One region of the Variovorax sp. 01N425 genome, then DNA from elsewhere that is predicted to be linked to it. Evidence: predicted binding sites of a transcription regulator. Region 1 holds the regulator's gene; the other holds the start of a gene.
The links. The regulator sigma-54, encoded in region 1, starts transcription at its own class of promoters, with help from an activator protein. The targets are predictions, from matches to a motif close to TGGCANGNAANCTGCTTT.

Region 1 (7,584 bases):
TCGAGCAGATCGGCAACGTGGAGCGCAACCTGCAGCGCGGCCATGGGCTGGGCCTGGCGATCGTGCGGCGGCTGGCCGCGCAGCTCGGCATCCAGGTGTCGCTGCGTTCGGCGCCGGGGCGGGGCTCGGTGTTCGGCTTCGAGCTGCCCGCGGCGCCGGCCGATGCGCCGGTGGCGGCTCCCGCGCCCGCGGCGCAGCCCCGGTCCGGCGCGGCGCACGCCCTGCGGCCCGGCCTGGCCGTACTGGTGGTGGAAGACAACGCCGTGGTGGCCGACAGCCTCGGCGCGCTGCTGCAGCAATGGCAGCTCGCGCCGCGCGTGTACGCCAGCGCGGCCGAGGCGCTGGCGCTGGCCGACCTGCGCGCGCTCAACGTGGCGCTGTGCGACATCCGGCTGCCGGGCGCGCTCGACGGCATCGCGCTGGCGGAACGGCTGCAGCGGCAGAAGCCCTCGCTCGCCATCGCGCTGGTCTCGGCCGACATCGGCGAAGCCACCCAGCGGCTGGCCGCGGAGCGCGGCTGGCATGCGCTGCGCAAGCCGGTACAGCCGGCCGAGCTGCATGCGGTGCTGGTGCAGGCGCAGCAGGCGGCATCAGGGCGCTGAACGGGCGGGCGGTGCGTCTGGCACGGCTCGTGCACTGCCTTCACCGCTTCCGATATATGCTCCGCGCACAGGCCGCCGGTCCTGCCCCCGATGTCCATCGACACCCCCTCCCACCCCGCCGCCATGGCCGATGCGCCCGCCGATCCGCGCGGCCTGCGCGAACTGCGTTATGGCCCGGTCGCCATGGCGCTGCACTGGCTGCTCGCGGCCATGATCGTCGGCTCGCTCGGCGTCGGCCTCTACATGACCGGCCTGCCGCTCTCGCCGGCGCGCATCAAGCTCTACAACTGGCACAAATGGGCCGGCGTGACGATCCTGCTGCTGTCGGCCGTGCGCCTGCTGTGGCGGCTGCGCCATCCGCCGCCGCCGCTGCCGGCCGAAGCGGCGGCGGCCATGCCGCGCTGGCAGCGCAGCGGCTACCGCGCGAGCCACGCGCTGATGTACCTGCTGTTCCTGGCGGTTCCGCTGTTCGGCTGGGCCTACAGTTCGGCGCTGGGCTTTCCGGTCGTGTGGTTCGGCGTGCTGCCGCTGCCCGACTTCGTGCCGGTCGACAAGGAATGGGCCGAGGCCGTGCTCAAGCCGCTGCACAAGGGCAGCGCCTTCACGCTGGCCGCGGTGGCGCTGCTGCACGTGGCGGCGGTGCTCAAGCACCACTGGATCGACCGCGATGGCATCTTGAAACGCATGTGGCCCGCGCCACGCAAGGAATCCGCCGGATGAAGCGCACCTCCCGTCTCTGTCTTGCGGCCGCCCTGGCGTTCGCCCCTCTCGCGCCCGCGCTCGCCGAGCCCGCCACGGCCACCCGGCTGGTGGCGGACAAGAGCCAGATCGCCTTCGTGAGCAAGCAGATGGGCGTTCCGGTGGAAGGCACGTTCAAGAAGTTCGATGCGCAGGTGGCCTTCGACCCGCGCAAGCCCGAAGGCGGCACGGTCGCATTGCAGATCGACACGGGCAGCGCGTCGCTGGGCGTTCCGATGAGCGACGCCGAACTGCCCAAGCCGCCGTGGTTCGACACGGCGCATTTTCCGCAGGCCAGCTTCCAGTCGAGCGCGATCAAGGCGCTGGGCGACGGCCGCTTCGAGATGGCGGGCAAGCTCACCATCAAGAACATCTCGCGCCCGATCACGGTGCCGGTGAGCATTGCGCCGGCCAACGGCCACGCGGTGGCCAGCGGAAGCTTTACGATCCAGCGGCTCGACTACAAGGTGGGCGACGGCGAGTGGACCGACACCTCGGTGGTCGGCAACGAGGTGCTGGTTCGCTTCAAGTTCACGCTCGCGGGGTTTGGTCCGCTCTGAATTCCTTTATTTCGTTCTCACGCCACGCACGCCCATTGCCATGAAGAAGCTCCTCCTCGCTGCCGCGCTCTCAGCCGCGGCGGCCCTTGCCACCCCTGCCCTGGCACAGGAATACACCGCGCCGCCCGTCGCCGCCAAGCCCGCGGGCGGCCCGGTGAAGAACGCCAGCTACGTGATCGACCCCACCCACACCTTCGTGATGTACGAGATGGGGCACTACGGCACCACCACCAACCGCGGCCGCTTCAGCACCAAGGACGGCTCGGTGCAGATCGACGGCAGCGGCAGCAGCGGCAAGGTCGACATCACGATGGACATCAGCTCCATCAACACCGGCGTCGACCTGCTCAACCGCCACGTGCAAAGCAAGGACTTCTTCAACGTGGCCGAATTCCCGACCGGGCGCTTCGTGGCGGACCGCATCGAGTTCAACGGCGACAAGGTGGCCGACGTGCCGGGCACGCTCACGCTGATGGGGCAGACCAGGCCCGTCACGCTCAGGGCCGTGCGCTTCAACTGCTACCTGAACCCGCTCATCAACCGCCAGGTCTGCGGCGGCGACTTCGAGACGACGGTGCAGCGCAGCGACTGGGGCATCACCTGGGGCCTGAACTTCGGCTTCGAGAACAAGGTGAAGCTGCTGGTGCAGGTCGAAGCGGTCAACGTGCAGCAATAGAAGAAGAAGAAGGAGGCAACCATGAGCGGCATCACGGTTCCGTTGCTGGGCATCGCGGGCGCAATGATCGTCGGGGCCATGAGCCCCGGACCGAGCTTCGTCATGGTGGCGCGCACCGCCGTGTCGTCGTCGCGCCGCGACGGCCTGGCCGCGGCACTGGGCATGGGCGCGGGCGGCGTGGTGTTCGCGATTGCGGCGCTGGTCGGGCTGCAGGCGGCGTTCCTCGCGGTGCCGGCGCTCTACCTGGCGGTGAAGCTGCTCGGCGGCGCCTATCCTGTACCTGGGCATCCGCATCTGGCGCGGTGCGCGCGAGCCGCTGTCCGCCGCGCAGGACGAACGCGCGGCCGCAGGCACGGGCAGCAATGCGCGGCGCGCATTTCTCCTCGGCATGGGCACGCAGGTCAGCAACCCGAAGACGGCGGTGGTCTACGCCAGCATCTTCGCGGCCTTCCTGCCGCGCGAGGTGCCGCTGGCGCTGGCGCTCGCGGTGCCGGCGGTGATCTTCTGCATCGAGACCGGCTGGTACGCGGTCGTCGCGCTGGCGCTCTCGTCGGCGGCGCCGCGCTCGGCCTACCTGCGCTACAAGGCCTGGATCGACCGCGCGGCCGGCGGCGTGATGGTGCTGCTGGGCCTCAAGCTGCTGTCGGGCGTGCGCAGCAGCAGCTGAGCCGCGCGGGCTACAGCAGGCTCTCGGGCGTCAGCGGCGCCAGCATCTCGAGCATGGTGCGGCCCCAGAAATCGGAGTCGGGCTCCTCGTTCAGCACGGTGGTCCGGCCGGCCTCCTCCTCGCTGATCCACTCGATGCGCGCATTGCCGCTGTCCTTCGCAAAGCGCAGCCGGTAGGCGCCCTGCTGCTTCAGCACCTCGATGAGCTTGAGCGTCTGCTGCGCCATCTCGGGGCTGCGGATGAACAAGCCGATCTCGGTGTTGTGCGTCTCGGAGCGCGGGTCGAAGTTCATCGAGCCAACGAAAAGAACCTGCCGGTCGATCACCGCCGACTTGGCATGCAGCCGGCCCACCGAAGTGCCGAACAGGCCGAGCCGCACGCTGCGACGCGTGCGCGTGGTGCTCAGTTCGTACAGCTCGGCGCCGAGCTCGAGCATCTCGGGCCGGTAGCGGCGGTAGGCCGTGTGGACCAGCGGCTCGTCGGTGGCGGCGAAGGAATTGGTGACGATGCTGATCTTCACGTTGCGCCGGCGGATCTCGCGCATCACTTCGAGCCCCGCCTTGCCCGGAATCAGGTAGGGCGAGACGATGGTCACCTCGGAGCGCGCGCGGCGCATCTGCTCGACCACGTTGTAGCGCACGCTGTCGACGTCGAGCAGCGGCACGCCGCCGTACGAGGCGGTCTTTCCGATCACGCGCTCGGGCGAATCGGCATACGCCTCGGCCAGCGTCCAGATCAGGTCGAGCTTGCCGGCATCCAGGTCTTCGGCGATTGGGCTGTAGCCGAGCAGGTCGTTGGGCGCGGGCCGGGGCGGCGGCGGCGTGGTGTCCGGGCCGGTGGCGGTGTCGAAGCGCTTCTGCAGCTCGTCACGTGTCAGCGCGCTCGCCACCACCGACTGGACCGGCCGCACATAGACGCTGTTCCAGTACTGGTCGAACAGCGCGCCCAGGCGCGGAATCAGCGCGCCGGCGACGAAGGTGTCGAGATCGAGAAAATTCTCGCCCGCCGTGCGCCTGAAATACTGGTTGCCGATGTTGCGCCCGCCCGCCACCGCCATCGCGCCATCGGCGATGAAGAGCTTGTTGTGCATGCGCCGGTTGACGCGGCTGAAGTCGAACAGCGAGGCGGTGAAGCGCCTGAGCAGGCTGCCGCGCCCGGCCGGAAAGGGATTGAACAGGCGCAGCTCGACATTCGGCGTGGCGGCCAGGCCGAGCAGCAGCTCGTCCTCGCCCGAGGTGTAGAGATCGTCCATCAGGAGCCGCACGCGCACGCCGCGCCGGGCCGCATCGCGCAGCGTGCGCAGCAGGTAGCGGCCGGTCTCGTCGTTCTCGATCTGGTAGTACTGCACGTCGAGCGTGCGCTGGGCGCGCCGCGCGAGCTGGATGCGGGTGTCGAAGGCAAAGTCGCCGCCCGGCATCAGGCGGAAGCCGCTCAGGTCGGGGTCGGGCTGCGAGGCCTGCGCGATCTTGCCGAGCGCGGTGTCGGCCGAGGCGGCCATGGCCCGGGTGGCCGGGCGCGGCGCCTCGTCGGGCAGGGTGGCGCAGCCGGCGAACAGCAGCACCGCCGCCATGGCGAAGACCCATTGCCCACAGCGCGACAGCAGGCGACGGGCCATCGGCGGCTTTCTACAGCGCCTTGCGGAGGTTGGCGGGCGCGATGCGCAGGGCCTCGCGGTACTTGGCCACGGTGCGGCGCGCGCACTCGATGCCCTGCTCCTTGAGCATCTCGGAGATCTGGCTGTCGGACAGCGGCTTCTTGATGCTCTCGGAGCTCACGAACTGCTTGATCAGCGCGCGCACCGCGGTGCTCGACGCATTGCCGCCGGTCTCGGTGCCCAGCGCCGAGCCGAAGAAGTACTTGAGCTCGACCGTGCCGAAAGGCGTGGACATGTACTTGGCCGTGGTCACGCGCGAGATGGTCGATTCGTGCAGGCCCAGTTCGTCGGCAATCTCGCGCAGCACCAGGGGCCGCATCGCGAGCTCGCCGTGCACGAAGAAGCTCTTCTGCCGCTCGACGATGGCGTTGCTCACGCGCAGGATGGTGTCGAAGCGCTGCTGGATGTTCTTGATGAACCAGCGCGCCTCCTGCAGCCGCTGCGACAGCGCCTGGCTGCCCTCGCCCTTGTGCGACTTGAGCGCGCCGGCATAGATGTCGTGCACGCGCAGCCGCGGCATCACCTCGGGATTGAGCATGACGCGGAACTTGGCATTGGTGCCGCGGCCGACCTTGGTGACGATCACGTCGGGAATGACGATGTTGCGCTCGACGTCGACAAAACGGCGGCCCGGCTTGGGCTCCAGGCGCGAGATGACCTGCAGCGCCGAGCGCACCAGCTCTTCGTTGGTGCGCGTGAGCGTGGCCAGGCGCTTGAAGTCGCGCCGCGCGAGCAGCTCCATCGGCTGCTTGCAGATGGCGATGGCGGTCTTGCGCACCAGCGCCTGTTCCTCGGTCTCGCTTTCGCTCGCGAGTGCGCGCAGCTGGATGCAAAGGCATTCGCCCAGGTCGCGCGCGCCGACGCCGGCCGGCTCCAGGCTCTGCAGCAGGCCGAGCGCCACCTGGAAGTGGTGCACCAGCTCGTCGAACTGGTCGTTGTCGTCGCCCGCGAGGCCCGAGGCCAGCGCCGGCAAGGAGTCTTCGAGATAGCCGTCGTCGTTGAGCGATTCGATCAGGAAGCGCAGCGCGGCGCTGTCGTTCTCGTTGAGCCGCAGGCTCAGCGCCTGCCGGTGCAGGAAGGACTGCAGCGACTCCTGGCTGCGCGCGAGTTCGGTGGCGTCGGCGCGCTCGTCGTCGCCCAGGTTGTTCTGGCGCGCGGGGGCATCGCTGCCCCATTCGCTGTCGTCGGGCGCCATGTCGACGGTGCCGTCGCCTTCCCAGTCGGGCTCGCGCTCGGTGGCGTCGGCGGCAGGAACCTCGGACTCGGCCGTGGAGGCGGTTTCGCTCGAAGTGCTGGTCGTGCTGCTGGCCGGGGCCGAGCTGAATTCGCCCTCGGCGGCTTCACCGGCCTCGTCGCGCGGCACCGGCGTGTCGATGGCGTCGAGCCCGAATTCCTCGCGCGCGGCTTCTTCCGCGGTGCGTTCGAGGAACGGGTTCTCGTCCAGCATCTGCTCCACTTCCTGGCTCAGTTCGAGCGTGGACAGCTGCAGCAGCCGGATCGACTGCTGCAGCTGGGGCGTGAGCGCCAGGTGCTGCGAAACGCGAAGGGACAGCCCTTGCTTCATGGAGACCGACTCCTCCCTTACATCCGGAAGTGCTCGCCGAGGTACACCCTGCGTACTTCGGCGTTGTCGACGATCTCCGAGGGTGTGCCTTGTGCCAGCACATGCCCGTCGCTGATGATGAACGCGTGATCGCAGATGCCCAGCGTCTCACGCACGTTGTGGTCGGTGATGAGCACGCCGATGCCGCGCTCCTTCAGGAAGCTGATGATCCGCTGGATCTCGATCACCGCGATCGGGTCGATGCCGGCAAAGGGCTCGTCCAGCAGGATGAAGCGCGGCTGCGTGGCCAGCGCGCGGGCGATCTCGACCCGGCGCCGTTCGCCGCCCGAGAGCGCGAGCGCGGGCGAATCGCGAAGATGGTCCACCCGCAGGTCGGCCAAAAGGCCCGAGAGGCGCTCCTCGATGCGCTGCCTGGTCAAGGGCGCGGGCTTGCCGCTGGCGTCGGGTTCGCGCTGGAGCTCGAGCACGGCGCGCACGTTTTCCTCGACCGTGAGCTTGCGGAAGATGGAGGCTTCCTGCGGCAGGTAGCTCAGGCCCATGCGCGCGCGCCGGTGGATCGGCATGTGGGCGATGGGCTCGCCGTCGATGGTGATCTCGCCCGCATCGGCCCGCACCAGCCCCACGATCATGTAGAACGAGGTGGTCTTGCCGGCGCCGTTGGGGCCGAGCAGCCCGACGACTTCGCCCTTTTGCACGTCGAGCGAGACGTCCCGCACGACCTTGCGGCTGCCGTAGCTCTTCTGCAGGCCGCGCACCACCAGGCGGCTGCCCGGCGTGCCGTCGGCGTTCTGGGTTCCAGCGGCTTCGATCACTTGCGCCTTTCCCCGTCGCCGCCCAGCGTGGTGGTCGAGCGCAGGCCGGCACCGGGTGCCGGCTGGGGCGCGGCCGCCGCCGGCGCGGCCCGTCCGCCGGCGGGCGCCGAGGCCCCGGGCGCCGGCGCGGTGGCGCTCTTGGGCGTGAGGATGGTCCGCACGCGTCCGCCTGGGGGTGCGTTCACGCCCGTGTTGGGCGGCACGGTGGAACCGTTGACCGTGTAGGTGTCGTTGCTCTGGTCGTAGACGATGAGCGCGCCGGTGCTCTCGTCGTTGGGCGTGGCGCCGATCAGCCGGCGCATGACGGCATT
Region 2 (7,584 bases), on a different contig from region 1:
TGTCCACGGCGTGGCCGTGGTCGTGCTTGCGTCGGCCATGGTCAAGCCTTGTAGAGCAGGCCGTCCACCGGCACCTTCTTCTCGAAGATGCCTTTTTCGGTGAACAGGTCGTAGAACTTCTGGAAGTACGCGACGTCGCTCGGCTTGAACTCGTTGTAGAGCATGTACGAGGCGAGCGGCACTTCGGCCGTGAGGCTGCCTTCGATGGCGGTGTAGCCCTTCATGTGCTGGCGCGCCTCGTCGGGCTTGCTGCGCACCAGCTCCACGCCGCGCGCATAGGCGGCGATGTACTTCCTTGCCGCGTCGGGGTTCTTCTTGATGAATTCGCTGGTGAGGCTGGCCGCGCCGCCGTGCCAGGGCGCCATCGGATCGCCGAGGATGTATTTGGCGACCACGCCGGCCTCGATGACGCGCGTGGTGCCGTTCATGCGGCCCACGGTGCCGGTGGGCTCGAGCGTGTAGCAGGCGTCGACCTGGCCCGCCACGAGCGCCGCCACATGCTGGCCGATGGGCAGCTCGCTCACGCTGGCGCCCTTGGCGCCCGCGCGCTCGAGCATGGTCTTGCACAGCGTCACGTTCTGGATGCCGGGGCCGGATGCGATCCTCTTGCCGGCCAGCTCGGCCATGGCCTTGATCGGGCTGTCCTTGGCGACGATGAATTCGTCGAGCACGAACCTGGCGTTGCTCGGGTTGGTGCAGAAGATCTTGAACAGCCCCGGCTGCGCGATCTCGCCGATGGCGAGGTTGGCCGAGCCCGTGCCGTTGGAGCTGCCGTCGCAGCGGCCCGCGAGCATGCCTTCCATGACCTGCTGCGCGCCCGCGAACTTGAGCGGCTCCACGTCGAGCCCGGCTTCCTTGAAATAGCCGCGGTCGACCGCTGCAAAGAAGGGCAGGCCCGCGGCCACGGGCCAGAAGCCGATGCGGATCTTGGGCGCGGCCTGCGCACGCACGATGGCGGGCGCAGCCAGCACGGCCAGCCCCGCGGCGCCGGCCTGCAGCAGCTGGCGGCGCGACGCGGCGGCGGACGATTTCTCAGGAATGCACATGAAGACTCCTCGATCGGTCAGGTTGGAATGGCTTGGGAAGAGGCCGCGGCGCGGCTCGCGATGTAGGCACGCCAGCCGCCGTGGTGGCTCACGTCTTCGGCGCCTGCGAGCGCATGGCCTTCGCAGATGAAGCCGTGCACCCAGCTGCCGTCGGCGAGCTCGACGCTGCCCAGGCCCAGCGGGGGCGGGATCAGCGCGAGGAAGCTGCCGACCTCGGCCACGGGAACGGACCACACTTCGAGCGCGATGGCGGTTCCGCCCACGGCGCTGCGCTGCAGCCCCGGCTTGGGCGGCACGGTGCCCGGCAAGGCGTGCAGGCGGTAGCGCGGCGAGGTGGTGGTGGCGCGCAGCAGCGTGGCGCCGCGTTCGGTGAGCTGGCCATTGAGCGGCATGCCCGAGAGGTGCGCGCCGACGACGGCGATGGGCATGGCCTGCACCGGCGAAGCGGCGAGGCCCGGAATGGGGCGCGGCTCGGGCAGCGGCAGGCCCGTGGCGCCCTGCGGCAGGCCGGTGGCGTGGTGATAGCGCTGCCCCAGCTCGGCCAGCGCAAGATCGCTGCCGCACGGGCCGATCAGCGTGATGCCGAAGGGCAGGCCGTCGGCGCGCAGCGCGCTCGGCACCGAGATGGCGGCGTAGTCCAGCAGGTTGACGAAGTTGGTGTACGCGCCGAGATTGCGGTTGAGCACCACGGGATCGGCGCGCATCTGCTCGCGCGTGTAGTGCGTGGGCGCGGTCGGCACCAGCAGCAGGTCGATGCCGCGCCACATCGGCTCGACCTGCTGCGCGATGGCACGCAGCCGGGTCTGCGCCTCGAACACGTCGGCGGCGCTGTAGCCGCGGCCGCTTTCGAGGATGCCGCGCACCGGCTCGATCACCTGGGAGCCGCGCGCATCGAAGAACCCGCGCACCGCCGCATAGCGCTCGGCCACGAGCGCGCTTTCGTAGAGCAGCGCGGCGGCCTCGGCCAGCGGCGCATAGGGAATTTCCACGGCCGTGCCGCCGAGGGCGGCGAGCCGCAGCTGCGCATCGCGGAAGGCTTGCTCGGCCGCGGCATCGCCGAAGAAGCTCAGCGTGTCGGGCACGCCGAAACGGAAGGCCGGTGGAAACGGATGGCTGCGCAACGCAAGCGCCCGCGAGTAAGGGTCGCGCGCGTCAGGCCCGGCGGCCGCAAGAAGCACGTCGACGGCCAGGCCGACGCTGCGCGCAAAGATCGACACGCAGTCCGCGCTCTGGGCGGCGGGCACCACGCCGAAGGCGCTCAGCAGGCCGCGCGAGGGCTTGAGCCCGACGATGTTGTTGAGCCCGGCGGGCACGCGGCCCGAGCCGGCGGTGTCGGTGCCGAGCGCGAAATCGGCCTCGCCGGCGGCCACCACGTAGGCCGAGCCCGAACTGGAGCCGCCCGAGACATAGCGCGCGTCGAAGGCATTGGGCACTTCGCCATACGGCGAGCGCGTGCCGTTCAGGCCGCAGGCGAACTGGTCGAGGTTGGTCTTTCCGAGCAGCGATGCACCGGCATCGAGCAGCTTCCGCACCACGGCCGAGTGCTCGGCCGGCCGGCGGTCGAAGGCCGGGCAGGCGGCCGTGGTGGGCACGCCGGCCACGTCGATGTTGTCCTTGACGGCGAAGCGCAAGCCGGCGAGAGGGCCCGAGCCCGCGCCGGGCACGGGCCGGGGAAAGCGGGCAATCCACGCTGCGGCAGCCGATCCGTTTTCTTCATGCACCATCATCAGGCATCCAAACTTGTGTACAAGTCGAGATGCAAGCAATGTGCCAGGCAACCGAAGGCCGTCCTTCAAAAGATCCTGTTCAGGGTTTTGCTCCCTCTCCCTCCGGGAGAGGGTTGGGGTGAGGGCTCCGTGCCGCCGATGAAGCGCGGCTCACATATGAAGGCCGCCGCCCTCACCCCCGCCCTCTCCCGGAGGGAGAGGGAGTAAGACACAGCCCCCTTTCAGAGGGAGAGGGAGCAAGACCTCAGCTGCGCCTGGCTTCCTTGTAAAGCCCTTCAACCTTCGGCAGGTTCGCCTCGAGCTTCTGGATCCGGTCCGGCCCGCTCGGGTGGGTCGACAGAAAGCCGAGGCCGCCCTGGTTCTTCGATGCCGCGGCCATCTTCTTCCAGAGCGACACCGAAGCCTGCGGGTCATAGCCCGCACGTGCCGCGAGCTCGAGCCCGACGAGATCGGCCTCGGTCTCGTCGCTGCGGCTGAACTTGAGCGTCAGCAGCTGCGTGCCGGCGCGCGCCGCCAGGTCGCCCATCTGGCCCAGGCCCAGCAGCTGCGCGCCGATGGAAAGCGCCGCGCCGGTGCCCGCGCTCTTGGCCATGCGGGCACGCGCATGCTCGCGCAGCGCGTGGGCCATCTCATGGCCCATCACCATGGCGACCTCGTCGTCGCTGAGCTTGAGCTGTTCGAGGATGCCGGTGAAGAAGGCGATCTTGCCGCCGGGCATGCAGAAGGCGTTGATCTGCTTGCTGCCGATCAGGTTGACCTCCCACTTCCATTCACGCGCGCGCGCGTTCCACGGCGTCGCAAAAGGAATCAGCCGGTTCGCGATGGTGCGCAGCCGCTGCAGCTGCGCATTGCCGTCGCCCGCGAGCGCACGCTTGGCGCGCGCCTGCTCGAGCAGCTGGCCGTACTGCTGCACGCCCGCGGCCTCGATCCGGTCGGCCGGCACCAGGTTGCGCGCCACCGAGGCATTGCCCACGTTCACCTGCGCCAGGGCCGGCCCGGCCAGCGCGGCGCCGGCCGCCGCGAGCAGGAAGGCCCGCCGCGGCTGCCAGGCCGAGGCGCGCGACGCCGGGGAAGCCGCAGAAGAAAGAACGAGGAGCTCGCATCGTGTGCACATGCGCGGATCATAGGAACAATTGCCGACAAAAAGACGGCTCGGCAGGCGGCGCGCGCTCATGGACAATCCGGAGTTCATGTCTGCCCAGCCCGCCGAAACCTCCACCGCCCCTTCCCCGCCCTGGCGCGATGCGCTGAAGGTCTACCTCGAGCCCGCCACGCTGCGCATGCTGGCGCTGGGCTTTTCCGCCGGCCTGCCGCTGCTGCTGGTACTGGGCACGCTGAGCTTTCGGCTGCGCGAGGCGGGCATCGACCGCACCACCATCGGCTACCTGAGCTGGGTGGGCCTGGCCTACGGCTTCAAGTGGGTCTGGGCGCCGCTGGTCGACCGGCTGCCGCTGCCGCCGCTGACCACGCTGCTCGGGCGCCGGCGCGGCTGGCTGCTGCTGGCGCAGGGGATGGTGGTCGCGGGGCTGGTCGGCATGGCGCTCAACGATCCGCGCCAGGGCCTCGCGCCGCTGATCTGGTGCGCGCTGCTGGTGGCCTTCGGCTCGGCCACGCAGGACATCGCGCTGGACGCCTTCCGCATCGAGTCGGCCGAAACGCGCAAGCAGGCCGCGCTCGCCGCCGCCTATCAAACAGGCTACCGCCTGGCGATGATCTGGGCCGGCGCCGGCGTGCTGTGGGTGGCGGCCTGGGCCGAGGTGGCGCCGGCAGCAGCGGCCGCCACGGGCGCGGCGGCCTACCAGAACGGCGCGTGGAAGACGGCCTACCTGGTGATGGCGGCCTCGATGGCGGTGGGCGTGCTGACCGTGCTGCTCTCGCCCGAGCCGGTGCGCCGCGTGCTGCCCAAGCCGAAGAACGCGGCCGAATGGCTGCAAAGCGTGCTGATCGAGCCCTTTGCCGACTTCATCCGCCGCTACAAGTGGCAGGCCGCGCTGATCCTCTCGCTGATTGCCATCTACCGCATCAGCGACGTGGTGATGGGCATCATGGCCAACCCCTTCTACGTGGACATGGGCTTCACCAAGGACGAGGTGGCCACGGTCAGCAAGATCTACGGCGTGGTCATGACGCTGGCCGGCGCCTTCGTGGGCGGCGTGCTGTCGATGCGGCTGGGCGTGATGCGCGTGCTGATGCTGGGCGCGGTGCTCAGCGCGGCGAGCAACCTGCTCTTTGCCTGGCTGGCCTCGCGCGGGCACGACCTGACGGCGCTGATCGCGGTGGTATCGGCCGACAACCTGGCCGGCGGCATTGCCTCGGCGGCCTTCATCGCCTACCTGTCGAGCCTCACGAACATCAGCTATTCGGCCACCCAGTACGCGCTGTTCAGCTCGCTGATGCTGCTGCTGCCCAAGTTCATTGCCGGCTATTCGGGCGCTTTTGTCGACGCGCACGGCTACGCCCAGTTCTTCACCGGCACCGCGCTGCTGGGCCTGCCGGTGCTGCTGCTGGTGGCGCTGGCCGCCCGCATCACCACCACCAAGGCGCCGGCCGGGCGTCAATAGGGCGGGGTCCGCATGGGAAAACAGCTGACGCGCGGGGCCCCGCGCAACTGGTAGGCTGTCACTTTCCGCTTACCTGCCGCCTCGCTCCCAGAGCGATCATTCACCTTCCGTCCGCCAAACCCACAAGCAACGTGCCGCCCCGCATTTCTCCCCTTCAGATCAGCGCCTTCACGGCCACTTCGGCCGTCGGCGTCGGCAAGGAGCCGCTCGCCGAGGCGCTCGAGCATTCGCGCAGCGGCCTGCGCGCCAACGATTTCGGCGATGCGCCGCTGCCCACCTGGATCGGCCGGGTCGACGGGCTCGAGGACATCCGCCTGCCCGAGGCGCTGGCCTCGTGGGACTGCCGCAACAACCAGCTGGCGTGGCTCGGCCTGCATGCGGACGGCTTTCCCGAGGCCGTGGCGGCCGCGCGGGCCAGGTACGGCCCGTCCCGCATCGCGCTGATCCTCGGCACCTCGACCTCCAGCATCGGCGAGACCGAGCTGGCCTACACCCAGCTCGACGCCGACGGCCGCTTTCCCGTGGACCAGCGCCGTCCGGCCGTGCACACGCCGCACTCGCTGGCGATGTTCGTGCAGCAGGTGCTCGGGCTCAGCGGGCCGAGCGAGACGATTTCCACCGCCTGCTCGTCGAGCGCCAAGGTGTTTGCCTCGGCCGAGCGGCTGATCCGCCTGGGCCTGGCCGACGCCGCCGTGGTGGGCGGGGTCGACACGCTGTGCGGCAGCGTGCTGTTCGGCTTCAACTCGCTCGAACTGGTGTCGAGCGAGCCGTGCCGGCCGTTCGATGCGAGCCGCAAGGGCATCAGCCTGGGCGAAGCGGCCGGCTTCGCGCTGGTGGAGCGCGTGCAGGGCGACGCCGCCGCGCCGCTGCGGCTCCTGGGCTACGGCGAAGCCAGCGATGCGCACCACATGTCGACGCCGCACCCCGAGGGCCTGGGCGCCGAACGCGCGCTCGACGAGGCGCTGGCGCGCGCGGGCCTCGCGCCCGAGGCCATCGACTACATCAACATGCACGGCACCGCGAGCCAGAAGAACGACGAGGTCGAAGGCGCGCTGGTGGCGCGCCGCTTCCCCGCCACCACCCATGCCAGCTCGACCAAGGGCTTCATGGGCCACACGCTGGGCGCGGCGGGCATCGTCGAATCGGTGATCAGCCTGCTCGCGATCGAGCGCGGCCTGATGCCGGGCACGGTCAACACGAACCTGCTCGACGCCGGCTTCGGCCCGCAGATCCGGCTCGCGCCCGCGCATGGCGAGGTGCGCTTCGCGCTGACCAACTCCTTCGGCTTCGGCGGCAACAACTGCTCGCTCGTGTTCGGCAAGGCCACCGCATGAAGTCCACGCCCGTGCCACCCACCCTCTACATCGAAGGCCCGGCCTTCTGGACGCCCACCCTGCCGGGCTGGGACGCCGCGCGCGCCGCCTTCCGCGGCGAAGGCGGGCTGGCCGATCCGCCGGCCAAGCGGCCGTCGCCGCAGGTGCTGGCGCCGGCCGAGCGCCGGCGTGCGCCCGACACCGTGGCGCTGGCGCTCGAAGTGGCCGCCGCGTCGATGGCGGGCTCGGGCCGCAATGCGGCCGACGTGCCCTGCGTGTTCGTCTCGGCGCATGGCGACCTGTCGATCAACGACTACATGTGCAGCACGCTGGCCACCGACCCCACGGTGCTGTCGCCCACGCGCTTCCACAACTCGGTGCACAACGCGGCCGTGGGCTACTGGACCATCGGCACCGGCTGCATGGCGGCCAGCAACTCGGTCTCGGCCTACGAGAACAGCTTTGCCGCCGGCCTGCTCGAAGCGGCCGTGCAATGCGCGGCCGACCAGTCGCCGGTGCTGCTGGTGGGCTACGACACGCCCACGGTGGGCCCGCTGACCTCGGTGACCGACAGCCAGGGCCTCTTGGCCGTGGCACTGGTGATCGCGCCCGGGCGCACGGCGCGCAGCGTGGCCGCGCTCGACTGGTCGGTGGACGGCAGCGGCGGTGGCGGCAACCCGCCGGCGCCGCTTTCGGACGCCGCCAAGACCCTGGCGCACATCAACCCGATGGCCCATGCGCTCGGCCTGTTCGAAGCGCTGGCACGGCTGGATGAAGGCGGTCCGCCGCCGCCCATCGGGCTGCCGCTTTCCTCCACCCTGTCGCTGCAGCTGCAACTGCGGCCGATCCGGGACTGAAGCTCCATGACCGGCACTGCGCAACGATGTGACGCAGTGATCATGGGCGGCGGGCTCGCGGGCCTCACCCTCGCGCTGCA

Region 2: a site for sigma-54 is predicted at 2,802-2,819, ahead of atzF (allophanate hydrolase). Genes of this name have one in related genera too.

What each region holds. Positions count from the first base shown of each region.
Region 1 covers NZ_JBFTRJ010000014.1:122,521-130,104, forward strand. The annotation lists gene AC1DSC_RS24025 (ATP-binding response regulator) at 1-602, shown strand, start outside; gene AC1DSC_RS24030 (cytochrome b) at 693-1,322, shown strand; gene AC1DSC_RS24035 (YceI family protein) at 1,319-1,900, shown strand; gene AC1DSC_RS24040 (YceI family protein) at 1,941-2,576, shown strand; partial or broken gene AC1DSC_RS24045 (LysE family translocator) at 2,598-3,243, shown strand; gene AC1DSC_RS24050 (phospholipase D family protein) at 3,254-4,858, opposite strand; gene AC1DSC_RS24055 (RNA polymerase factor sigma-54) at 4,869-6,461, opposite strand; gene lptB (LPS export ABC transporter ATP-binding protein) at 6,479-7,273, opposite strand; gene lptA (lipopolysaccharide transport periplasmic protein LptA) at 7,270-7,584, opposite strand, start outside.
Region 2 covers NZ_JBFTRJ010000019.1:26,112-33,695, forward strand. The annotation lists gene AC1DSC_RS27670 (ABC transporter permease) at 1-39, opposite strand, end outside; gene AC1DSC_RS27675 (ABC transporter substrate-binding protein) at 42-1,046, opposite strand; gene atzF (allophanate hydrolase) at 1,064-2,773, opposite strand; gene AC1DSC_RS27685 (M48 family metallopeptidase) at 3,018-3,887, opposite strand; gene AC1DSC_RS27690 (AmpG family muropeptide MFS transporter) at 3,946-5,334, shown strand; gene AC1DSC_RS27695 (beta-ketoacyl-[acyl-carrier-protein] synthase family protein) at 5,466-6,668, shown strand; gene AC1DSC_RS27700 (beta-ketoacyl synthase chain length factor) at 6,665-7,504, shown strand; gene AC1DSC_RS27705 (NAD(P)/FAD-dependent oxidoreductase) at 7,511-7,584, shown strand, end outside.